One region of the Pantoea sp. F_5 genome, then DNA from elsewhere that is predicted to be linked to it. Evidence: riboswitches for the same ligand, from Rfam matches in the RefSeq annotation. Region 1 holds a riboswitch; each other region holds the start of a gene.
The links. Region 1 has a riboswitch for thiamine pyrophosphate ahead of thiB (thiamine ABC transporter substrate binding subunit). Riboswitches for the same ligand answer to the same signal wherever they lie in the genome.
Positions count from the first base shown of each region.

Region 1 (6,019 bases):
GCAAAAATATAAAGGCCTGCTGGATAAAACCGAGCACGCCCTGCATCAGCACAGCATGTTTACGATTCTTGTCGGGCGATTTGTCGGCCCGACGCGTCCGCTGATCCCGCTGGCGGCCGGTATGCTGGAGCTGCCGGTGCGTAAATTTCTGCCACCGAACCTTATTGGCTGCATTCTCTGGCCGCCGCTCTATCTGCTGCCCGGTATTCTGGCAGGAGTGGCAATTGACGTGCCAAAAGCGGCGCAGGGGGGCAGCTTTAAATGGCTGTTACTCGGCGCAGCGCTGCTGATCTGGCTTGGCGGCTGGTTAGGCTGGCGCTGGTGGCGCAGCGGCAAAAGCCGCGACTGGGCCACGGCCTGGCTGCCGCCTGAGCGTTTGCGCTGGGCAGGACCGCTGGGGCTGGTGATCGCCGTGGCGGCGTTCGTCGGCATTCAGTTCCATCCGATGATGCCGGTTTTCCGGCATCTGCTGTGGCAGGTTTTCATCGCCTGATGCTTAACGACGCGGGATGCCGAGCACCTCGGCCTCCCGCGTATCGCCCGATAGCAGCTGTCGGGTCTCCCCATCCCAGTACACCCGTCCATCCACAATCACCACGCTGCGTGGCGCAATCTGCTGTGCATCTTCCAGACTGTGCGACACCATCAGCAGCGTGATGCTGCGCGCTTCGCACACTGAACGCACCAGTTGCAGCATCTCGCCACGCAGCGCCGGATCCAGCGCAGAAAAAGGCTCATCCAGCAGCAGCACCGGACGATCACGCAGCAGACAACGTGCCAGTGCCACGCGCTGTCGCTGTCCGCCCGACAGTTCGCCCGGCAGACGGGTCAGCAGATCGCCTAATCCCACCTGCTCGGCGAGCACCATCAGTTGCTGACGCTGCTTAGCGCTGAGTTTTAATCCCGGATGCAGTCCCAGCGCCATATTCTGCTGCACGCTGAGGTGCGGAAACAGGTTGTTCTCCTGAAACAGCATGGAAACCGGCCGTCTGGCCGGGACGCTGTGAGTGTGCGCCTGGCCGTCAATGATCAGAGTACCCTGTTTCACCGGAAGGAAACCGGCGATCAGGCTCAGCAGCGTGCTTTTACCGGCTCCGCTGGGTCCGAGGATCGCGATGCGCTCGCCGCGTGTGGCACTGAGGCTGAAGCGCATCGGCAGATGCTGATAAAGGTAAGTGAGGTTATCAAGTGTCAGCATGGCGGCCTGGTAATTTTTCCATTAGCGTGAACAGCAATAAGCAGAGCAGCAGCAACAGCAGGGCAGTGACCGCGCCATCTGCGCCGCGATAGGCACCAATCTGCTGATAAAGGTAGAACGGCAGCGTGCGGAAGTCGGCGCTGCCAAACAGCGCCACCACGCCAAAATCACCAATCGACAGCACGCAGGCAAAGGCCAGTGCCTGAGCCAGCGGACGCTTCAGCGCCCGCAGCTCAATCAGCCGCAGACGGTTCCAGCCGTGGATATCCAGAGAATCGCAGAGTCTGCCATAGCGCTCTGCGACATCCCGCATCGGATTTTCCAGCACTTTCAGCGCATAGGGAATAGCGATTAGCGCATTGGTAAAGATCACCAGCCCGTCGGCCGACTCGGGCAGGCCGATGGTGGCGTTGAACAACAGGAAAAAGCCGGTGGCGAGCACAATGCCTGGCATCGCCAGTATCAGCATGCCGCTGGTGTCGATCAACTGTGCCGCCGCCGGACGCTGACGCAGACGCAGTTCCCGACTGCTCCACAGCAGCATCATGGTCAGCACCACACAGATCAGACCGGCACCGATGGCGATGCGCAATGAAGTCAAAGTGGCCTGCCATAGTGCAGGCTGTGCCAGCGCGCCTCGCACTCCACCGTGCAGACCATCGACGATGACCGCCGCCAGCGGAGGCAGCAGCAGGATCAGCGCCAGCCCGATCAGCAGCGCATCCATCAGCTGTGCCGCACGGGAATCCTGCGGATCGCGCCAGCCGTTCAGCTGGCTGGTTCCCGCGGGAATCGCTTTGCTGAAGCGCTGGCTGAGTAGCACCAGCGTCAGACAGCAGCCGAGCTGGATCAGCGCCAGCAGCGCCGCACGTCCGGGATCGTAGTCATAACTCAGCGCCTGGAATATCGCCAGCTCAATGGTGGTGGCCTGCGGACCGCCGCCCAGCGACAGCACGGTGGCAAAGCTGGCGAAACAGAGCATAAAGATCAGCGCGCCGGTCGGCAGCAGCTGACGCCGCAGCCACGGCCACTCCAGCAGACGAAAATGGTGCCAGCCGCGCAGGTCGAGCTGTGCCGCCAGCTGACGCTGTTCCGCCGGGATGCTCTCCAGCGCCTGCAACATCAGGCGGGTCGCCAGCGGCAGGTTAAAGAAGACGTGCGCCAGCAAGATGCCCGACAGGCCATAGGGCGAGAAGTAATAACCGATGCCGAGCAGCTGGCACAGATACGCCAGCCAGCCATTGCTACCGTAGACGGTCAGCAGCCCAAACACCGCGACCAGTACCGGCAGCACCAGCGTCATGGCACACAGGCGCAGCAGCAGCTGGCGGCCTGGGAAACGACGTCGATAGAGCGCCCGCGCCAGCGGCACTGCAGGCAGCAGCGACAGCAGGGCGGAGAGCAGCGCCTGAGCGAAAGAGAACGCGATAACGTGATGCAGGTAGTCATCCTGCAGCACGCCACGTAAGTCCGTGTCCGGCGCGGCGCGCCATAGTGCGCCGAAGGCCAGAAACGCCACAAGTGTCAATAACGCTGTGGCGAGGGAACCGGGAATCAGCCAGCGCGGCATCAGCGGCTGACGGCGCGTTGCCACTGGCTAATCCAGCCCGAGCGCTGGCTGGCAACCTCTTCCGGCGAGAACTGCAGGGCGGTAGAAGGCACAGTAAGCGCCGCGAAACCGGCAGGCAGTGGCGTGTCGATCACCGGGTACATCCAGTTGCCGGTGGGGATGGTGCGCTGGAACGCAGGCGAAACCATAAACGTCATGAACTGCTGCGCCAGCGCTGGCTGTTTGCTGCTGGCTAACTGCGCGGCCACTTCAACCTGCAGATAGTGTCCTTCGGCAAAGGACGCGGCAGCGTAGTTCTCTTTCTTCTCTTCGATGATGTGATAAGCCGGTGAGGTGGTGTAGCTCAGCACCAGATCGCCTTCGCCCTTGAGGAACAGGCCATAGGCTTCACTCCAGCCCTTCGTCACCGTCACGGTTTTCTGCGCCAGCTTTTGCCAGGCCTGAGGAGCCTGATCGCCATAGACCTTCTGCATCCACAGCAGCAGACCTAAGCCGGGCGTGCTGGTGCGGGGATCTTCGTAGATCACCCGCCACTTCTCCGGACTGTCGACCAGCGCTTTCAGGCTTTCTGGCGGATTTTTCAGCCGGGTTTTATCATAGACAAAGGCGAAGTAGCCATAATCGAACGGCACGAAGGTGGTGTTGTGCCAGTCATCGGGCAGTTTTAATGTCGAGGTGTCGACCTGACTTTCGGCAAACAGGCCGGTTTTCTGCGCGGCCTGCACCAGATTGTTATCCAGCCCCAGCACCACATCCGCTTTACTGTTTTTGCCTTCCATGCGGACGCGGTTCAGCAGCGAGACGCCATCTTCCAGCGTGACGAATTTAAGCGCGCAGTTGCACTGGGCTTCAAAGGCTTTTTTAACCGCCGGGCCAGGGCCCCAGTCGGCGGAGAAGGAGTCGTAGGTGTAGACCGTGAGAACCGGCTTAGCCGCCAGAACGGGGGCGGAGAGTAACAGCAGCACCGGCAGAACTTTGTTTAACACTTTGCGCTCCTTCAGGAGAATAGGGGATGAGTCGCAAAGGATCTGAGCACAGAGGCCTCTCAAATCCCTACGTCGGTATTAACCGAATCAGGTTCGACGGGTCTCTCTCAGCGGCTTGCTTGTGGCAGGCCGCACCCCGTTGAGAACATCACATTCTAGTCATTTCAGCGCCAGGGCGAAAGCGTCACAGCGCCGGTGGCGCAAACCAGGCTGATTTAAAATCAAACCAGCCCAGGGTATTCATCCGCACACCGCGCATACTGCGCTGGCCTTCCAGCAGCAGCCAGTGGTGAAACAGCGGATGCAGACCGGCTTCTTCAACCAGCTGTTTGCTCCATTCGGCCAGCGGCAGGGTTTTCTCGCGCCAGCGGGCCGCATCGCCGTGCCAGTCGATCGGCAAACAGTGATGCAGTAGCGGAATCTCATAAAGCTGCGCGAACAGCGAATAATTCAGCGGCAGGGTGAAGTTTACGCTGCCCAGCCAGATATCACTTTCCGCGTCGCCCTGATACCAGCTTTCGTAGCTAATCTCACGGGTCTCCAGCGTGACGCCATGCGCTGCCAGCAGCGGACGCAGCGCATTAGCGATGCCTTCATGCTCCACGTGCTGGCTGTACCAGGTCAGCGTCAGGTGGGTTAAGCCGGGCGGTTTTTCCACTGGCGTCAGGTCGCGCCGGTGATGCCAGCGCGGCAGCAGGCCATACGCCGGAAACCAGTAACGCTGATAACCAACACCGGCATGATTGAGCAGAGCGATGGGGTTAAAGAGGTAACTGACCCAGCGCCGTACCGCCTCGTTGCGACCCTGCTCTGAACGCTGATCGAACAGCAGATAGTAGCAGCCCTCTTCAAGGCGGCTCTCCTCCTGAATCTCATCAATGCTGTCACCCTGCAGACGGACACCGGCATAGACCAGTTCATCGCTGATGTCGGGCAGTACCCAGATAGAGACATCGTCAATCAGGGCGCGAAACCCGAAGTAGTCATCAAACGCTTCGATCTTCAGCTGGCTCTCCTGATTGCGTATCACCCGGTAAGGACCCGTGCCAACCGGCTGGCGGGCAAAATCCCGCAGCGTCGGCCATTCGCGCGGCAGGATCATCGCACTGACGCTGCCCAGCAGCCAGGGTAAACCCTCGTCAGGCTGGCTTAAACGAATGTCCAGCGTCCAGGGGGCAGGTGAGTCAATCTGCTCTATATGGCAAAAGAGAGGATGGGAGCGCTGACGCTCCAGCGTGGCGAGCACATCCTCCATCTCCAGTTCTCTGCCGTGATGGAAGCGAATCGCCGGACGCACAAAGAAACGCCAGTGAAGCGGAGAGGTCTGCTGCCAGTGGTGTGCAATATCAGGCTCGATTTCCCCGTTTTCCTCATTTATCCGGGTCAGGCCATTAAAAATCTGGCGGGCAATATGCGTTTCCGAGCGCCGCAGTGCTGAACCGGGTAGCAGGTTAAGCAGCGGACGATAGTAGAGCACCCGCAGGATATGCTTGCCCTGGCGGAAACTGCGTCCCAGGTGCGCCCCAATCATCTGCCGCACCTGGTTTTTATCGCCCACCAGCTGGACCAGTTGATCGATGCGATCCTGTTCCAGCAGATCCTCAGCACGCTGCTGCTGCAACGCCAGGCCGGTATAGCAGAAGGAGAGCTGCGAACGTCTGCCGCGCCCGGCTTCCGCCTGCCAGATCAGCCAGCCAGCAGCCTGCATCCGGTTGAGCAGATTACGCATATGACGTCGGGAGCAATGCAGCAGATCAGCCAGTTCATTGAGGGTAATCTCCTGCGATTGCCCCTTGCAGCTCTGCCACAGGCGAATGAACTGCTGCTTCAGACGTGATGATGACATAAAAGGGGAACTCCTGGTAAAAAGCGCTCTGTTTTTTCTACCTCATTTTAAGAGCAAACTTTGCGCTATGGGAAGAGCGGGAGGCATTCAGCAATGAATGGCGTTCGACCCTCACTTCGCTGTTCAGTGGAGTGCTTTTCTGAGTAGGGTGCATTTACACCGCCAGCAGATGATCTCTGCTGGCTTTTTTCATGTTGCGCGGTATCGTCTACCCTTCTTTTTCCCCTCTGTTTGTTCTGAAAGGGATTTCGCTATGAAATCGCTGTTAACGCGGCAGCGCCGCATCAATCCGGTTTACCTCGCTTTTATGGTCGCCTCGTTCATGCTGGGTATCGCGGGCGCATTACAGGCACCGACGCTCAGCCTGTTTCTGACGCGCGAGGTGCAGGCGCGGCCCTTCTGGGTCGGGCTGTTTTTTA
Region 1 covers NZ_VWUO01000005.1:143,092-149,110, reverse strand. The annotation lists gene F3I44_RS08955 (DedA family protein) at 1-493, shown strand, start outside; gene thiQ (thiamine ABC transporter ATP-binding protein ThiQ) at 497-1,198, opposite strand; gene thiP (thiamine/thiamine pyrophosphate ABC transporter permease ThiP) at 1,185-2,792, opposite strand; gene thiB (thiamine ABC transporter substrate binding subunit) at 2,768-3,754, opposite strand; TPP riboswitch at 3,801-3,903, opposite strand; gene sgrR (HTH-type transcriptional regulator SgrR) at 3,939-5,600, opposite strand; gene F3I44_RS08930 (MFS transporter) at 5,854-6,019, shown strand, end outside.

Region 2 (6,019 bases), on a different contig from region 1:
GGGCCGGCAAGAGGAGGGAACCGGCCCTGGTCAGATAACCTTAACCTGACGGATGCCACGTTAAAGTTTTGAATCACATCACGCCAGCGGCAACATGCACCTTTGCGCGGCACTTTCCCGGAATAAGGCTGGCGTTACCGATTTTGCAGCCAATATGCGCGGCAGGTTCCATAAATGCTTAATCGCCTGGTCCTGACAGTGCCAGAAGGGTGCGCGTTGCTGCACGCCAGTCATCTGCCTGAGTAATTGCACTCACCACCGCAATACTGCCCACACCGGTGGCCAGCACCTCGGGTGCGCGCGCAATCGAAATACCGCCAATCGCCACGGTGGGAATATGCGACAGATGGGTAAGATGCCGCGTCAGCTGCTCAATACCCTGCGGTGCAGAAGGCATTTCTTTAGTCTGCGTCGGAAAAATATGCCCAAGGGCGATGTAAGAGGGCTGGATTGCCAGAGCGCGATCCCGTTCCGCATCGTCATGGGTAGAGAGTCCCAGTCGTAATCCTGCCTGATGAATGCGGGCAAGATCGGCCACGTCCAGATCCTCCTGACCGAGATGCACGCCATAAGCCTGATGTTTAATGGCCAGTTGCCAGTAGTCATTGATAAATAAACGCGCGTCGTAGCGTTTACCCAGCGCAATCGCCTGAGCAATGGCAGGTTCGGCGACCTCATCGGGCTGATCTTTGATGCGCAACTGCAGCGTGCGAACGCCCATTTCAAGCAGGCGTTCGATCCACTCGGGGCTATCAACCACCGGATAAAGTCCCAGACGCGGGACGGTAGCGGGAAATGCGGGCATCGTTACTCCTCCTTAATGGCATCGGCGGGGTGATAGAGCTCACCACCGCGGCTGCGGAAACGATCTGACATCTGTGCCATGCCTACTTCAACCGGCTCGGCACGGGCATCCTGGCGTGCCGCAAATTCGCGCACCTCCTGGGAAATTTTCATTGAGCAGAATTTGGGGCCGCACATTGAGCAGAAATGGGCCACCTTGCCCGACTCCTGCGGCAGGGTTTCATCATGCATAGCCCTGGCCGTATGGGGATCCAGCGCCAGGTTAAACTGATCTTCCCAGCGGAATTCAAAGCGCGCTTTGGACATAGCGTTATCACGGATCTGCGCACCGGGGTGGCCTTTGGCCAGATCGGCAGCATGCGCCGCGATTTTGTAGGTGATCAATCCCTGCTTCACATCCTCTTTATTTGGCAGACCCAGATGCTCTTTGGGCGTGACGTAGCAAAGCATGGCGCAACCAAACCAGCCAATCATGGCGGCACCGATACCCGAGGTGAAGTGGTCGTAGCCGGGCGCGATGTCAGTGGTCAGCGGGCCAAGCGTGTAGAAGGGGGCTTCATCGCACAGGTCGAGCTGTTCGGTCATATTACGGCGGATCATATGCATCGGGACGTGGCCCGGACCTTCAATCATCACCTGAACGTCATACTCCCAGGCAATACGCGTCAGTTCACCCAGGGTTCGCAGTTCGGCAAACTGCGCCTCGTCGTTGGCATCCTGAATCGAACCCGGACGAAGGCCATCGCCCAGCGACAGGGAGACATCGTAAGCGGCGCAGATTTCACAAATCTCACGGAAGTGCTGATACAGGAAGCTCTCCTGATGGTGGGACAGGCACCATTTGGCCATGATCGATCCACCCCGAGACACAATACCGGTGAGACGTTTCGCCGTCATCGGAACATAACGCAGCAGAACGCCCGCGTGGATAGTGAAGTAATCGACGCCCTGTTCCGCCTGCTCCAGTAGCGTGTCCCGGAATATTTCCCAGTTCAGCGCCTCGGCCACGCCATTCACTTTTTCCAGCGCCTGATAGATCGGCACGGTACCAATGGGCACCGGGCTGTTGCGCAAAATCCATTCGCGCGTTTCATGAATATAACGGCCGGTTGAGAGATCCATCACCGTGTCGGCACCCCAGCGAGTCGACCAGACCAGCTTTTCCACTTCTTCCTCGATAGAAGAGGTAACTGCCGAGTTACCGATATTGGCGTTGACCTTAACCAGGAAGTTGCGGCCAATGATCATCGGTTCCGATTCAGGGTGATTAATATTGGCAGGGATAATGGCGCGTCCGGCAGCGACCTCCTGACGGACAAACTCGGGTGTGATATCGGCTGGCAGATGTGCGTCAAAACTGTGCCCCGGATGCTGTTGCAGCAGCACCTCACTGCGGATTCGCTCACGGCCCATGTTTTCCCGCAGGGCGATGAACTCCATCTCCGGGGTAATCATGCCCTGACGGGCATAGTGCAGTTGCGTGACACGGCGGCCTGCACGGGCGCGGCGCGGTGTTGGCAGGTGATCGAAGCGCAGGTGATCCAGCCCCTCGTCAGCCAGCCGCTGCTGGGTATAGCCCGAGCTGTTCTGTTCGAGAAGCTCACTGTCGTCGCGTTCAGCAATCCAGTGTGCGCGCAGCTTTTCCAGACCGCGATGCACATCAATCTGTGCCGCGGGATCGCCATACGCACCTGCCGTATCATAGACCGGCACCGCTTCATTTTGCTCATAGAGAGGCTGTTCTTTGCTGCCGCCGATATGGGTCGGGCTTAGGGTGATTTCACGCATGGGCACGCGAATATCTTCCCGGCTGCCGGTAATCCAGATGCGACGGGACTGGGGAAAAGCACTGCCGCTTTGCAGGGAATTAATAAATTCCTGCGCCTGGGCACGCTGTTCACGACGGGACATTTTTGGGTCAGACATAGCAATCTTCCTGTTAAGGGGGAACGATGCTTGTCCGGAGTTCGGAAGGAGTAACCGTACAGACAGCACAGGCATGCTGGCATACAGAGAAGTTTTACTCTTGTTCCCTACGCAGGTTCTAACCTGGTCAGGTTCCGCGGATCCCGAATTAACGGTCTCAGCCCAGCTGGGCACTCCGACAAGAAGCGGTTTTCACGCGCGTGTCTGATAACAGACGCTGGCGTAAAAACCCTATATTTCAACGCATAAATAAGAAAAATTTCTTTAGCGTTTGTTCCTCAGAACCTGTTCAGCATAAAAGGGCTACGGGATAATCTCAAGCCCTTTGCCGTCGTTAACCATTAAGCCGGGCGGGCGATATGGCTGTCATTCGCCACTGGCGGCGTAGCAAGCTGATTATCCCAGGCTAGCTGGATCAGCTTATCTTCCAGCGTAAAGCGTGATTCCAGCACTTCGCCCACTTCAGAGAGAGCCTGCTGGAAGGTCATGCAGTTCTCATCGTCAATCGCCTGCTGCAGGTGACCGTCATACAGCTGCATCAGACGCTCAGTGTTTGCCTCCAGCGGAGGGTAAAGCTGCGCGGCGGCGATCATCGGGCTGTCGCCACTCATTTCACTGATCACGCGCTCATAGATACTGAAGTGGCCGGCAGAAAGATAGTCGACCAGGCCGTGACAGAAGTTGTCGAGTGCCTGCTCATCAAGACGCGTCAGCGCCTCTTTTTTAGGTTTAAGACCGACCAGGTGATAATAGGTCACCAGTAGCTGGCGACGCGCTTCAAGCCACGAATCGACCAGTTCATTACTGCCACCTACGCGTTCAGCCAGGACGTCTAACTGGTTAAGCATATCTAACTCCATGTGAGTTATAGTTGTTTATCTACACACTTAACATCAGGGCTTCAGCGTGCGAGTTGACGCTAAGGATGACGAAATAAATGCAATGCGAAATCTCAAGCGTAGACGCTGGATGGTGGATTGTCAGCCATGAACAGAAACTTTGGTTGCCACAAGGTGATTTACCCCACGGAAACGCCGAAAAATTCGGTTTAACCGGCAGTAAGGCCCGGACCATTGGTGAATGGCAGGGCGAAAAAGTCTGGCTGATTTGTGAGCCGCGTTCCGCCGATATGTTCTCCGTGCGACAGCTGATCGATCAGGATGTGGAGCTGTTTCAGCTGGTGGGTCGCGGTGTACAGCTGGCGGAGTTCTACCGCTCTCATCGCTGGTGCGGCTACTGCGGACATGAGATGCACCACAGCAAACATGAATTTGCCTGTCTCTGCAGCCATTGCCGTGAGCGTTACTATCCGCAGATCGCGCCCTGCATCATTGTGGCTATCCGTCGCGGCGATGAAATCCTGCTGGCGAATCATGCCCGCCATCGCAACAAGGTCTACACCGTGCTGGCCGGTTTTGTGGAGGTCGGCGAGACGCTGGAGCAGGCCGTTGCCCGGGAAGTGATGGAAGAGAGTAATATCCGCGTCAAAAATGTCCGTTATGTGACCTCCCAGCCGTGGCCCTTCCCGCAATCGCTGATGACAGCGTTCATGGCGGAGTATGACAGCGGCGATCTGCAACACGACGGCAAAGAACTGCTGGATGCCGCCTGGTTCCGTTTTGATGCGCTGCCTTTACTGCCACCGCCAGGCACCGTGGCACGCCGCCTGATTGAAGATACCGTCGCCCTGTGCCGCGCCGAAGCGTGAAAGTGCTACACTACACGCCTGTTATTGAGAGAGTGTTGAGATGAGTGAACTGAAGAACGATCGTTATTTGCGTGCCCTGTTACGTCAGCCAGTTGATGTCACGCCGGTATGGATGATGCGACAAGCCGGGCGCTATTTGCCGGAGTACAAAGCGACACGCGCCCAGGCGGGTGATTTCATGTCGCTGTGTAAAAACGCCGAGCTGGCCTGTGAAGTGACCCTGCAGCCGCTGCGCCGTTATCCGCTGGATGCCGCCATCCTCTTCAGTGACATCCTGACCATTCCGGATGCGATGGGATTGGGTCTCTACTTTGAAACCGGCGAAGGCCCCCGTTTCTCTAACCCTGTGACCTGCCGCGCTGACGTTGAGCGTTTGCCGGTGCCCGATCCAGAAATGGAGCTGGGCTATGTGATGAATGCGGTGCGCACCATCCGTAAGAACCTGAATGGCGATCTGCCGCTGATTGGCTTCTCCGGCAGTCCGTGGACGCTGGCCACCTACATGGTGGAAGGCGGCAGCAGCAAGGCGTTTACCAAAATTAAGAAGATGATGTATGCCGATCCGGCGACGCTGCATGCGATGCTGGATAAGCTGGCCGACAGCGTCATTCTCTATCTTAACGCTCAGATCCGCGCCGGTGCGCAGTCCGTCATGGTCTTTGATACCTGGGGCGGCGTGCTAACCGGTCGTGACTATCGCGAATTCTCCCTGCACTACATGCACAAGATTGTCGATGGACTGCTGCGTGAAAACGATGGCCGCCGCGTGCCGGTAACGCTCTTTACCAAAGGCGGCGGACAATGGCTGGAAGCGATGGCTGCCACCGGATGTGATGCGCTGGGTCTCGACTGGACCACCGATATTGATGATGCACGCCGTCGCGTAGGCGACAAAGTTGCGCTGCAGGGCAACATGGATCCCTCTATGCTCTATGCGGCACCTGAACGTATCGAACAGGAGGTGGCCGCTATTCTGGAGCGTTTTGGCTCAGGCACTGGTCACGTCTTTAATCTGGGGCATGGCATTCATCAGGACGTTCCGCCCGAAAATGCCGGTGTCTTTGTTGACGCTGTGCATCGTTTATCACGTCCCTGGCATCAGGAGTAATGATGGACATTGCCGCACTTCGCGCTGAGCAGTTACAACGCGCCGCTGACGTGGTGCGTGAAGATGACTTTGACGTTCTGCCGCCCCGCTTTATTGGCGGGGCAGACGTTGGGTTTGAGCAGGACGGCACCGTCACGCGGGCGGCGATGGTGATACTGGAATATCCCTCGTTAAAACTGGTGGAGCATCGCATCGCGCGCGTTGAGACCACCATGCCCTATATTCCGGGCTTTCTCTCCTTCCGTGAATATCCGGCGCTGATGGCTGCCTGGCAGATGCTGGAGCAAAAGCCTGATCTGCTGTTTGTGGATGGACACGGTATTTCGCATCCAAGACGGCTGGGCGTCGCATCGCATTTCGGCCTGCTGATCGATGTGCCCACTATCGGTGTTGCGAAAAGTCGTCTCTGCGGACGTTTTGACGATCTGGATGCGCAGCCTGGCAGCCGTCAGCCGCTGATCGACAAAGGTGAG
Region 2 covers NZ_VWUO01000031.1:5,626-11,644, reverse strand. The annotation lists gene thiE (thiamine phosphate synthase) at 179-805, opposite strand; gene thiC (phosphomethylpyrimidine synthase ThiC) at 808-2,730, opposite strand; TPP riboswitch at 2,818-2,918, opposite strand; gene rsd (sigma D regulator) at 3,072-3,578, opposite strand; gene nudC (NAD(+) diphosphatase) at 3,668-4,438, shown strand; gene hemE (uroporphyrinogen decarboxylase) at 4,479-5,546, shown strand; gene nfi (deoxyribonuclease V) at 5,549-6,019, shown strand, end outside.
Region 2: it holds a riboswitch for thiamine pyrophosphate, as region 1 does, so the genes downstream of both, thiC (phosphomethylpyrimidine synthase ThiC) here and thiB (thiamine ABC transporter substrate binding subunit) in region 1, are expected to answer to the same signal.

Region 3 (6,019 bases), on a different contig from region 1:
TCAAGGTTCCCGCAAGGGTTTTTATGGGGCGGCGCGTTAGCCGCCAACCAGAGTGAAGGCGGTTTTCGTGAGGGCGGAAAGGGCTTAACCACCGTCGATATGATCCCGCATGGCCCACACCGTATGGCGGTTAAACTGGGTCTGGAAAAGCGCTTTACCCTGCGTGATGATGAATTTTATCCCAGCCATGATGCCATCGATTTCTATCACTGCTATCCGGAGGATATCGCACTAATGGCGGAAATGGGGTTCAGCGTGTTCCGCACGTCCATTGCCTGGAGCCGCCTCTATCCCAACGGCGACGAACTGACGCCCAACCCGGAAGGCATCGCTTTTTACCGCGCGGTCTTTGAGGAGTGCCGGAAATATAATATCGAACCGCTGGTTACGCTCTGTCATTTCGATGTGCCGATGCATCTGGTGACCGAGTATGGCTCATGGCGCAATCGCAAAATGGTCGACTTCTTTGCGCGCTATGCCCGCAGCTGTTTCGAGGCGTTTGATGGCCTGGTGAAATACTGGCTGACCTTCAACGAGATTAACATCCTGCTGCACAGCCCGTTTTCCGGGGCGGGGCTGGTCTTCGAGCCGGGTGAAAACAGGGAGCAGGTGAAGTATCAGGCGGCGCATCATGAGCTGGTTGCCAGCGCGCTGGTTACGCGAATCGCGCATGAAGTGAACCCGGCGAATCAGGTCGGCTGTATGCTTGCAGGGGGCAACTTCTATCCATGGTCCAGTAAACCGGAGGATGTCTGGGCAGCGCTGGAGAAGGATCGTGAAAACCTGTTTTTCATTGATGTGCAGGCACGCGGTGCTTATCCGGCTTACGCTGCGCGCGTGTTCCGGGAAAAAGGCGTCACGCTTGAGATCGCTGACGGCGATGCCGAAATCCTGAAAAATAGCGTCGACTTTGTCTCGTTCAGTTATTACGCCTCTCGCTGCGCCTCGGCGGAAATGAACGAGCAGAACAGTAGTGCTGCTAATGTGGTGAAATCCCTGACCAATCCCCATGTGCCACGCAGTGAGTGGGGCTGGGGCATCGATCCGCTGGGCTTACGCATCACCATGAATATGATGTACGACCGTTATCAGAAGCCGCTTTTCCTGGTAGAAAATGGACTGGGCGCGCGCGATGAAATCGATGCGAATGGCGAGATCAATGACGACTATCGCATCAGCTATCTGCGGGAGCATATCCGTGCCATGGGCGATGCCATTGAAGATGGCGTGCCTGTGATGGGTTACACCAGCTGGGGCTGCATCGATCTGGTTGCCGCCTCAACCGGTGAAATGAGCAAGCGCTACGGTTTCGTCTACGTTGACCGCGACGATCTGGGCAACGGCACGCTGGCGCGCACGCGGAAGAAATCTTTCTGGTGGTATAAGAAAGTGATTGCCAGTAACGGGGCTGATCTTGCGTGACATTGTCATATAAAAGTCATATCTGAATGACATGTCCCGCATCAGCCGTGCCGGAGCTGAACGCTCACGCATACATTGTGCTCCGGCAATAATTGTCGTATAACGAATGCCTCCGAGGGGTGTCCTGCAATGGGCTGAGATGGCGCAAGCCGAACCCTTTGAACCTGATCTGGGTCATGCCAGCGAAGGGACGGGTCGGCAGATTTTTCTGCCTCATCTCCTGCTCTATCCCCTGTTCCAGACCGTATGCCCGGATCTCCCTGCTACTGGAGATCCTATGTTACATCCGCTTTTCAAAACTGGCTTTTATGGATGTCTGCGCCAGCAGGCGGGCACGCAATGGCACGATTATGTCAGACACAATTTTGTGCAGCAGCTCGGTCAGGGTACGCTGCCACCCGCCGCTTTCCGCCACTATCTCACCCAGGATTATCTTTTCCTGCTGCACTTCGCCCGTGCGTGGGGCCTGTTGATCAGTAAACTCTCTGAACCGGCTGCGTTACGCAGCGCGACGGCATCGCTGAACGCCATTGTCAGCGAACTGCCGCTGCATCTCGCTTACTGCCAGCAATGGGGCATCAGCGAAGAGGCGGTTGCAGGCGAACCTGAGGCAACGGAAACAATCAACTATACCCGTTACGTGCTGGACGTGGGTCACACCGGAGATGTGCTGGAGCTGATGACGGCGCTGATGCCGTGCGTCGCCGGTTATGCAGAAATCGGCCTGAGGCTACTGGACGATCCGGCGACCCGCTTAGAGGGGAATCCTTACGCCGCATGGATTGAGAATTACGGCGATGAATCCTACCTGGCGGGCGTAGGTTCCTCACTGTTGCTGTTTGAAACCCTGGCCCAGCAGCGCGCCGGTGAACAGCGTATCAACGCACTGTCGGAGATTTTTACTACCGCAACCCGGCTGGAAGCCGCATTCTGGCAGATGGGTCTTAATCACGCTGACTGTCTGCGGGTCAGCTCATGAAGCCGTTGAATGATGCCGTGCCGCCGGGTATTTCCGTTCGCCAGCTCTGCCTGACGCTGGATCAGCGGCCCTTGTTCAGCGAGCTTAATCTGGATATCGCCGGCGGTGCATTTACCGCTTTGCTGGGTGCCAGCGGCGTAGGTAAAAGCAGCCTGATGCGGGTGATTGCCGGTCTGACGCCGCCCACTTCGGGACAGATTAACGGCAGCGATGGTCTGCCGCTGGCCGGACGCATCGCCTGGATGGGGCAACAGGATTTGCTCTATCCGTGGCTGACGGTGGAACAGAACGTCTGCCTCGCCAGCCGTCTGAAAGGTAAGAAAGCCGATCGCGACCTGGCGCAGCATCTGCTGGCACGGGTGGGACTGAGCCACTGTGCCCGTGCGCGACCCGCGACGCTTTCGGGCGGGATGCGTCAGCGAGTAGCGCTGGCGCGTACCCTCTACACCCGTCAGCCGATTGTGCTGATGGATGAGCCTTTCTCCGCGCTGGATGCACTGACCCGGACACAGATCCAGACCCTGGCGGCAGAGGTGCTGGTCGGTCATACCGTGCTGCTGATCACTCATGATGCCGCGGAAGCCTGTCGCCTCAGTCATCACCTGCTGGTAATGGGTGCAGCAGGCATTGATACCTGCCCGCCACTCCGGGGCCTGCCACCACGGGCAGCAGACGACATCAGCGTGATCCAGAGTCAGGCCACTTTGCTGAAGCAGCTAAGCAGGCTGGGCGGATGAGATTACGTTTCGCCGCGCTTCGCCGTGGAATCATGCTCTCTGCCGGATTGATTGCGCTGTGGTGGCTCGCCACACTCACTTCCGTTCCGGCCTTTCTGCTGCCCTCGCCCGCTGCGGTTGCTAGCGCACTGTGGGACAACGCTGACTATCTCAGCCATCACAGCCTGATTACCCTGACTGAAATCCTCAGCGGTATGGCGCTCGGCGTGCTGCTGGGCGCGATGCTGGCACTGGGCATGACCTTTTCGCCGCGGTTACAGCGCTGGATGATGCCGCTGGTGATCACCAGCCAGGCGATACCGGTATTTGCCCTGGCACCGCTGCTGGTCCTCTGGTTTGGCTTCGGCATGAGCGCCAAAGTCGCGATGGCGGTACTGGTGATCTTCTTTCCTGTAACCTCCGCTTTTTTTGATGGCCTGCGTCGCGCAACACCCGGCTATCTCGATCTGGCTCGCACGATGGGCGCTTCACGCATAGCACAACTGCGTCATGTCCGGCTGTTAGCCGCACTGCCTGCCCTGGGTTCGGGCTTACGGATGGCAGCGGCCGTCGCGCCGATTGGTGCCATCATTGGTGAATGGGTCGGATCGGCTGAAGGGCTGGGCTACGTGATGCTGAATGCCAACGCCCGGATGCAGAGCGACCTCTGTTTCGCCGCCCTGTTTATTCTGGTGCTGATGACGCTGACACTCTGGCTGATTATCGATCTTCTGCTTCGCCGCCTGATTACCTGGACTCCCGAGCCACACTGACGACCCTACTGATGAGAAAACCTATGACTAAAACGCCCCTGATTGTCCTGCTGTTCAGCGCTGCCTTAACCTCGCAGACTCAGGCGATGGAAAAACTGACGCTGGTGCTCGACTGGTATATCAACCCCGATCATGCACCCATTATGGTGGCTCAGCAGACCGGTGCGTTTGCCGCTGAGGGTCTGGAGGTTAACATTGTGCCGCCTTCCGACCCCGCGCTACCGCCGCGTCTGGTGGCCGCTAAGCAGGCGGACTTAGCGCTAACGTATCAGCCGCAGCTGCATTTCTTCGCCGACCAGGGTCTGCCGCTGGTGCGGGTGGGCACGCTGATTAATACGCCGCTGAATACGCTGATAACGCTGGACAAAGCGGTGAAAAAACCAGCGGATTTAAAAGGAAAACGCATTGGCTATTCAGTCAGCGGCATTGAAGAAGCAACGCTGGCGACCATGCTGAGCCATGACAGCATTAAGGCCGATCAGGTAAAGCGTGTTAACGTCAATTTTCAACTCACCAGCGCTCTGATGACCGGACAGGTTGATGCGGTCATTGGCGGCTATCGCAATATCGAAGCACTGGAAATGAAACTTGCTGGCAAAGATCCGGTGGTATGGAACGTCGAGGATTATGGCGTGCCGGCCTATGACGAGCTGATAATCGTTGCTAACCGTGATGAGGCGCATTCGGCGAAAATTAAAAAATTTCTGCGGGCACTGAAGAAGGGAAATGCAGAGTTGCAGGCACATTCTGAAGAGAGCTGGCAGGCATTTGCACAGGCGCATCCGGAGCTGAACACACCGCTAAATCATCAGGCATGGCAGGCCACGCTGCCGCTGTTCGCCGCCGATCCGGCAAAACTGGATCGCGCACGCTATCAGACTTATGAGCAATTTTTGTTTGATAACAAGCTGATTAAACACATTACGCCGGTTGAGCGTTACGCCATCGGCAGTGAGTGATAAGCGCGCCCGCAGCGGATGCTGCGGGCGGGTTGACTAGCGTGACTTCTGATAAAGCCAGTGTTCAATGTCGCTGGCTGGCAGCGGTTTTGAAAAGAAGTAGCCCTGAATCTGATCGCAGCCGTAGGTTTTCAGCAGTCCCAGCGTGGCTTCTGCTTCCACACCTTCGGCCAGCACGGTGTAATTCAGCTCTTTGAGCATTTGGATAATGCATCTGACGATGATTTTAGATGCGTCGTCCTCGCCCATACGCGAGATTAGCGATCGGTCGATCTTAATCACATCCAGCGGGATATCCTGCAGGTAGCTGATATTGCTGTAGCCGGTGCCGAAATCATCCAGAGAGATCATAAAGCCGTGCGATTTCAGCGCTTCCAGCCCTTTGATCGCCACATCACTTTTGGTGATCAGCTCATTCTCCAGACACTCGATACCCATAATCGAGTTAGGTAACTGCGCTGCCGCTAATTTCGCCACCAGCTGATCGGCAAAATCGGGCCTGGCAAAGTCGCGCTCACTGACGTTGATCGAGACCGGAATCAGGTCGTACTCACGATTCCAGCGCGCCAGTTGCTCAACAGCGTGATCGATAACCCAGTTGGTCAAATCGGAGATCAGGTTGGTTTTGCCAGCTAACGGAATAAATTCTGATGGGAAAAGCTCACCCCGCTCAGGGTGATTCCAGCGTATCAGCGCCTCCAGCCCGACCGTTTTACCGGTTTTGAGACACACTTTGGGCTGCCAGGCGAGATAGAGCTCTTCATCTTTCTTTAGCGCCTGAGCCAGATCGTTCATGATCATAAAGTCATCAGTGCGCCGAGAGTCGTAACTCTCGTCAAACGACATCGCACTGATATTCTCATCAATCGCTTCATGTAACGCGCTGACGGCCTGACGCACCGTTTCGTTGGCATCCATCTGTTCAGGTACAAACTCTGTTTCGCCGGTAAAGATATCCAGGTCGAGCGTGATATTTTCCGCCAGGTCGGCCCGCATGCCTTTAAACAGATCGATCATGTTATGCGCTGAATAACGACCTGAGTAAGGCTGAACAATGGCGAAACGGCCAGGAGCGAATGAGTAGAGCGCCTCGCTCTCAGACAGATTGAGCCGGTGTGCCACATCCTGAGCCATCTGTCTGAGCAATTTTTCCATCGGCGCAATGCCCAC
Region 3 covers NZ_VWUO01000010.1:145,849-151,867, forward strand. The annotation lists gene F3I44_RS14965 (6-phospho-beta-glucosidase) at 1-1,422, shown strand, start outside; TPP riboswitch at 1,528-1,630, shown strand; gene tenA (thiaminase II) at 1,700-2,401, shown strand; gene F3I44_RS14975 (ABC transporter ATP-binding protein) at 2,398-3,138, shown strand; gene F3I44_RS14980 (ABC transporter permease) at 3,135-3,890, shown strand; gene F3I44_RS14985 (ABC transporter substrate-binding protein) at 3,914-4,849, shown strand; gene F3I44_RS14990 (EAL domain-containing protein) at 4,886-6,019, opposite strand, start outside.
Region 3: it holds a riboswitch for thiamine pyrophosphate, as region 1 does, so the genes downstream of both, tenA (thiaminase II) here and thiB (thiamine ABC transporter substrate binding subunit) in region 1, are expected to answer to the same signal.

Region 4 (6,019 bases), on a different contig from region 1:
CGCGAAAAGCTGGCCTGGGAATTTGCAAAAATCCTGAATCAGGAAGCGAAAGAGTTAGAAGCCGCGGGCGTTGATATTATTCAGTTCGACGAACCTGCATTTAACGTTTTCTTCGATGAAGTGAATGACTGGGGTATCGCCGCGTTAGAGCGAGCGATTGAAGGGCTGAAGTGTGAAACTGCCGTTCACATCTGCTACGGCTACGGCATCAAAGCGAATACCGACTGGAAGAAAACGCTGGGTACAGAGTGGCGTCAGTACGAAGAGGTCTTCCCGAAACTGCAGCGTTCGGCTATCGACATCGTCTCACTTGAGTGCCAGAACTCGCGCGTTCCAATGGATTTGATCGAGCTGATTCGCGGTAAAAAAGTCATGGTCGGTGCTATCGATGTGGCGACTCACGAGATTGAGACACCGGAAGCAGTCGCAAACACGCTGCGCAAAGCGCTGCAGTTCGTGGATGCTGAAAATCTCTATCCTTCAACCAACTGCGGCATGATTCCCCTGCCACGTCAGGTTGCCAATGGCAAACTGCATGCGTTGAGTGCGGGTGCCGGGATTGTTCGCCGGGAAATTCTGGGAAAATAATCTTTTCCTGAGCAGGCTCAGTCCGGCTTCAGATGCCTGAAAGCCGGACTGAGCTGTCCTTGTCAGGTGCGTCGGATCCAGACGCATCAGCGGCTGACCGCGTTTAACCTTCTGAACGGTATCCACATCCACCAGACGTTCAGGAATTTTGCCTTGTACTCTGAAACTGAGATCGCTTTGAATCCGGGCGACCATAACGCCGGTAAAGGCGTGAGCGTGATCCATCGCGCTTACCACGGTTGCTGTCCGCATCAGGGGAGCCTGCGTTCGGGGATCGTTCTGATTGGAAGGTTCACTGCAGGCCACCAGGGCCAGCAGCAACACGTAAACTGCAAGGATGGCGGATTTATGCCTGCGCATGAGTTCCCTTAAAGCGGTAACGGGAAAATTTACGCATTCTCATTCCTGTGACCAATTAAGTCGATCGTCACTTGTGGCTGAATTTCTCATCATGAACACGTAAAGTGGCGTCATTGTTAAGGAGTCATTACAAAAGGTTGTGGTAGCTGAATAGGGGGTGATATCAGGGGATGAGGGCGAAGAGAGCGGTGCAGTAAGACATTTACTCATATTAATCCCCGTAACCCCAAAACCGCAGAGCTCATAGATATGACGTGCTCGAGCATTATCACCGGCAACACGAAGCCTGATTTGTTCAAAGTTTTTATTGCATAAGTCCTGTTCTAACGCGTGCAGGGGCTGTTTACCGGGTCCATGACCCTGGTATTTTTTAAAAATGAAAATCGTAAATGAAGACTGTACGTGTCGCTGTATCGTGTTTGTACCAGAGTTAGCCGACATGTTTATAACCTGGCCAGAATGTTCGAAGTGACAAAATCGGGCAGTGACATGAACGTCATTTTCAGCGTGTTTGCCGATGTGATTCATTCCACGCCGAATCCAGGCAACAAAGCATAACCCTCGATCGATGATGCACTTAAACAGCTGGAGGTTTATCGCCAGCAGTGGCAGACGTTCACTGATAAATACTTAGCGTAAATCGTGATAATCCTGCGTTTGACGGCTCTCTCGTGGCAATAAAGCCAGCCTGAGAGCCGCGTGTGCGGGATTGCTACGATGAGGCTGTTTTGTCAGATGAGGCACTCCGATAAACCCGACTTAAAACGAAAAGCACCTATTACACATTTACAAATTTAAATGTGTAAATATAATGATGCCTTTTACACATCAGAGGAATGTTTGTCATGCCGTCACTGTTTACCCCCCTGAACCTGGGCGATCTCACGCTTCGTAACCGCATGGTATTGCCGCCGCTGACGCGTTGCCGCAGTGAGCAGCCGGGTAACATTCCCGGCGAGTTGATGGTGGAGTATTACCGTCAGCGTGCCAGCGCGGGACTGATGATCACTGAAGGCACCCAGATTGAGCCTCGCGGGCAGGGCTATGCATGGACGCCGGGGATCCACAGCGACGCCCAGATCGCGGGCTGGAAGAAGGTCACAGAGGCGGTACATCAGGAAGGTGCCACAATTTTCTGCCAGCTCTGGCATGTTGGCCGCGTCTCTCACAATGAACTTCAGCCAGGTAAGCAGCTACCGATAGCGCCTTCAGCCATCGCCGCTGATAACGTCCGGGTGTTTATCGAAACCGGACCCGGTGCGGGGATATTAACTGCACCCAGCGAACCACGGACACTGACGAACGCAGAAGTAAAAGAGATCGTGGCGCTTTATCGGCGTGCGGCGGAAAATGCAAAAGAGTCCGGTTTTGACGGTGTAGAACTGCACTCCGCCAACGGTTATCTGATTAACCAGTTTATTTCGGAGCATACCAACTTCCGCACGGATGAATATGGCGGCTCAGCAGAGAATCGTCTGCGTTTCCTGCGTGAAGTTGTTGAGGCGGTCAGCGCGGTGTTTGGCAGCCATCGTGTGGGCGTCCGGTTTGCGCCGCTGTTTTCGAGTACTGATGAAGAGCGCGTCTATCTCGGTCTGGTTGAAAGCGATCCCCATGCGACCTACATCCGTGCCGCGCAGCTGCTGAATGAGCTGGAAGTTGGCTATCTCTCGATTGCTGAAGCAGACTGGGATAATAGCCCGGATATGCCAGAAAGTTTCCGCGTTGCACTGCGCGATACATTTCGTTCTCCGATCATCTATTCTGGTCGCTACACCGCGGAAAAAGCACAGCGTATGCTGGATAACGGCTGGGGTGACCTGGTGGGTTTTGGCCGCGCGTTTATTGCGAATCCCGATTTGCCGGCACGCATTAAAGCAGGTTATCCGCTGAATCCCGTTGATCACGCCTCCCTGTATGGTGGCACTGAGAAAGGCTATACTGACTATCCTGTTTTTCAATCCTGATCTTATGTGAGGCGGCATGTCCCCCGAAAATGCCCTGAAGTTACTGTCCAACCCGACCCGAGTGGCAGTGCTGAAGTGGCTTAAAAATCCTGACGAAGCGTTTGCGGGCTATTCGCAGCTCTATCCCTTCGCTCAGTATGGCGTCTGTGCCACCCTGATCCAGGACAAGGCGGGCTTATCACAGCCCGCTACCTCGTTATGTCTGAAAGCCCTGCACAATGCGGGACTGGTCGAAGCCAGCAAAGTCGGGAAGTGGACCTATTATCGCCGCGCTGAACCGCGTATTCGTGAAATAACCGACGTGGTGACACAATCGCTGCAGGCGCTTTAGGGCACTTGCAGTATTAGCATTTTTCTCTTTCCTCATCTGCGAATGCAGAGTGTTTGCACTCAGAGCAAGAGTCTGCACATATCCCCCGAATTTCTGACTCGTCTTCATGCACGCGGCTTGACGAAGCTGCCCGCTTAACTTACAACTAAAGCCGTCAGGGGAGTCTCGCCAGAGAGACTGAGAGGCTAATAGCGCAGCGCGCGGCTTAGCGACCCTTAGAACCTGACCCAGTTGATACTGGCGTAGGAAGACGGGTATCACATCCGATACTTGCCGCAGGCGCGCGTTCGCGACGCCTTTGCCTATTCCCTCTGTATCACGGGTCTTCGTTAACCGATAACGAGGCCAAAGTGAAACATCTCATTCTTAATCACTCTCTTCCTCTCCGGTGGACACCATGAGCCGCTGGTCGGTGCTCGGCAGCGGCGTTGCCGGGCTGTGTGTCGCCACACTGCTCAGGGAGCGGGGAGAAACCGTTGAAGTCATTACGCAGCCTGACTGTCGTGCAGCCTCACACTGGGCGGGGGGCATGCTTGCGCCCTGGTGCGAAGCAGAAAGCGCGCCGCCACAGGTGATCGAATGGGGCCAGCATGCGTCGAGCTGGTGGGCGAAACGCGTTGATGGCGTGGAGCAGCAGGGCACACTGGTGGTAGCGCCGCCGCGAGACAGTCGCGAACTGACCCGCTTCGCCAGCATGACGGAGCAGCATCGGTGGGTCGCGCCCGGTGACATCGAACCGGCGCTGGAAAATCGCTTTGCCCGCGGCCTGTTCTTTGCCGCAGAGGCGCATCTTGATCCGCGCCGCGCACTGCAGCAACTGCGCGTCACACTGCAGGAGGCTGGCGTACCCTTTCACAGCGGTAAACCTGGCGGCAAAATCATCGACTGCCGCGGCATCCATGCTCTTGATAAGCAGCCCGCTCTGCGCGCCGTGCGGGGCGAAATGCTGATCCTGCACACGCATGACGTTCAGCTCTCCCGTCCGGTCCGTCTGCTGCATCCGCGCTTTCCCTGCTATCTGGTGCCGCGTGCCGGAGACCACTTCATGCTCGGAGCCACCATGGTCGAAAGTCACGACAGCAGCCCGATCAGCGCCAGGGCGATGATGGAGCTGCTGAGCGCGGCTTACAGTCTGCATCCGGCACTGGCGGAAGCGCGCATCGTGGAGAGTGGCACCGGTCTGCGTCCCGCCTACTGCCAGAATCTGCCGGAGGTCCGCTATGAAAATGGCCGTTTCTCGTTAAACGGGCTCTACCGCCACGGCTTTTTACTGGCCCCGATTATGGCTGAAAAACTCATGCTGCAACTCACTCAGGAGATGACTCATGCGAGTTCAACTTAATGGACGCACGATTGAAACCAGCGCAATGACGCTGGCTGAACTTATGGCGGAGCAGCAGATCGACCCGCGTACCGTCGCCACGGCGCTGAACGGTGAGTTTGTGCCTCGCAGCCGTTATGCCAGCCAGCAGCTTGAGGCGGGCAACCAGCTGGAAATCCTGTCACCGATGCAGGGAGGTTAACCATGTTCTATCAATTTGCCCCGCAATCACGCTTTCTGCTCGGCACCGCCGGATATCCGTCACCAGACGTTCTGCATCAGGCTATTGACGCATCAGGTGCGGAGATCATTACCGTCAGCCTTCGTCGTGAAGGCAGCGAAGGCGGTGCGTTTCGCACGCTGTTGCAGCAGCTCAACAAACGGATTCTGCCGAATACCGCAGGCTGCCATACGGTGAAAGAGGCGGTAACGACGGCGCAGATGGCGCGTGAACTTTTCGACACGCCGTGGATTAAGCTGGAAGTGATTGGTCATGCCGATACGCTGCAACCCGATCCCTTTGCGCTGGTGGAAGCCGCGCGGATCCTCTGCGCTGACGGCTTCCAGGTGTTTCCCTACACCACCGAAGATCTGATTGTTGGCGAGAAACTGCTGGAAGCGGGTTGTGAAGTGCTGATGCCCTGGGGCGCACCAATTGGTTCCGGTCAGGGGTTGCGCAATATCGAAGGGCTGCGTGCCATGCGGGCGTGGTTTAAAGATGTGCCGCTGATTATTGATGCGGGCATCGGTGCGCCGGGTCAGGCGGCGCAGGCGATGGAGATGGGTTTTGATGGCGTGCTGCTTAACACGGCGGTGGCGAAAGCGCGCGATCCGGTGCGGATGGCGGGTGCCTTTGCTGCCGCGATCCACGGCGGGCACGAGGCGTTTCAGGCAGGATTGATGGAGCAGCGCGATATGGCGTCAGCCTCAACCCCCATTTTTGGTCTGGCAGAGTTCAGTTAAGGAGCAACGATGACGCGTTATCAGCGACAGACCATGTTGCCGGAGATTGGTGAAGCGGGGCAACAACGCCTGAGCAGGGCAAGGGTGCTGGTGGTGGGCGCGGGCGGACTCAGCGCGACGCTGCTGCCATTGCTGGCTGGCGCGGGCGTGGGGTTTATTCGGCTTTACGATGGCGATCGGATTGAGCTGCACAACCTCCACCGGCAGACGCTGTTTGGCATCGGAGATGTGGGCCAGCCAAAAGCAATCTGCGCGCAGCGCGCGCTGGCGCAGCGAAATCCTGACTGCCACGTTGAGGCGCATCCCCAGATGTTGAGCGCCAGTCAGCTGCCGCAGGCGCTGGAGGGGATCGATCTGGTGGTGGATGCGGCGGATAACTTCGCCATCACCTATCAACTCTCCGACGCCTGCTCTCCGCGCGGTCTGCCGCTGATCTGCGCCTCGGTGCTGGGTCGTAAAGGTTACGTCGGTGGATTCTGCGGCGGTGCGCCT
Region 4 covers NZ_VWUO01000016.1:43,534-49,552, reverse strand. The annotation lists gene F3I44_RS18540 (methionine synthase) at 1-588, shown strand, start outside; partial or broken gene F3I44_RS18535 (efflux RND transporter periplasmic adaptor subunit) at 613-948, opposite strand; gene F3I44_RS24340 (GNAT family N-acetyltransferase) at 988-1,389, opposite strand; gene F3I44_RS18525 (alkene reductase) at 1,794-2,912, shown strand; gene F3I44_RS18520 (helix-turn-helix transcriptional regulator) at 2,929-3,243, shown strand; TPP riboswitch at 3,390-3,509, shown strand; gene F3I44_RS18515 (FAD-dependent oxidoreductase) at 3,641-4,585, shown strand; gene thiS (sulfur carrier protein ThiS) at 4,569-4,766, shown strand; gene F3I44_RS18505 (thiazole synthase) at 4,769-5,527, shown strand; gene F3I44_RS18500 (HesA/MoeB/ThiF family protein) at 5,537-6,019, shown strand, end outside.
Region 4: it holds a riboswitch for thiamine pyrophosphate, as region 1 does, so the genes downstream of both, F3I44_RS18515 (FAD-dependent oxidoreductase) here and thiB (thiamine ABC transporter substrate binding subunit) in region 1, are expected to answer to the same signal.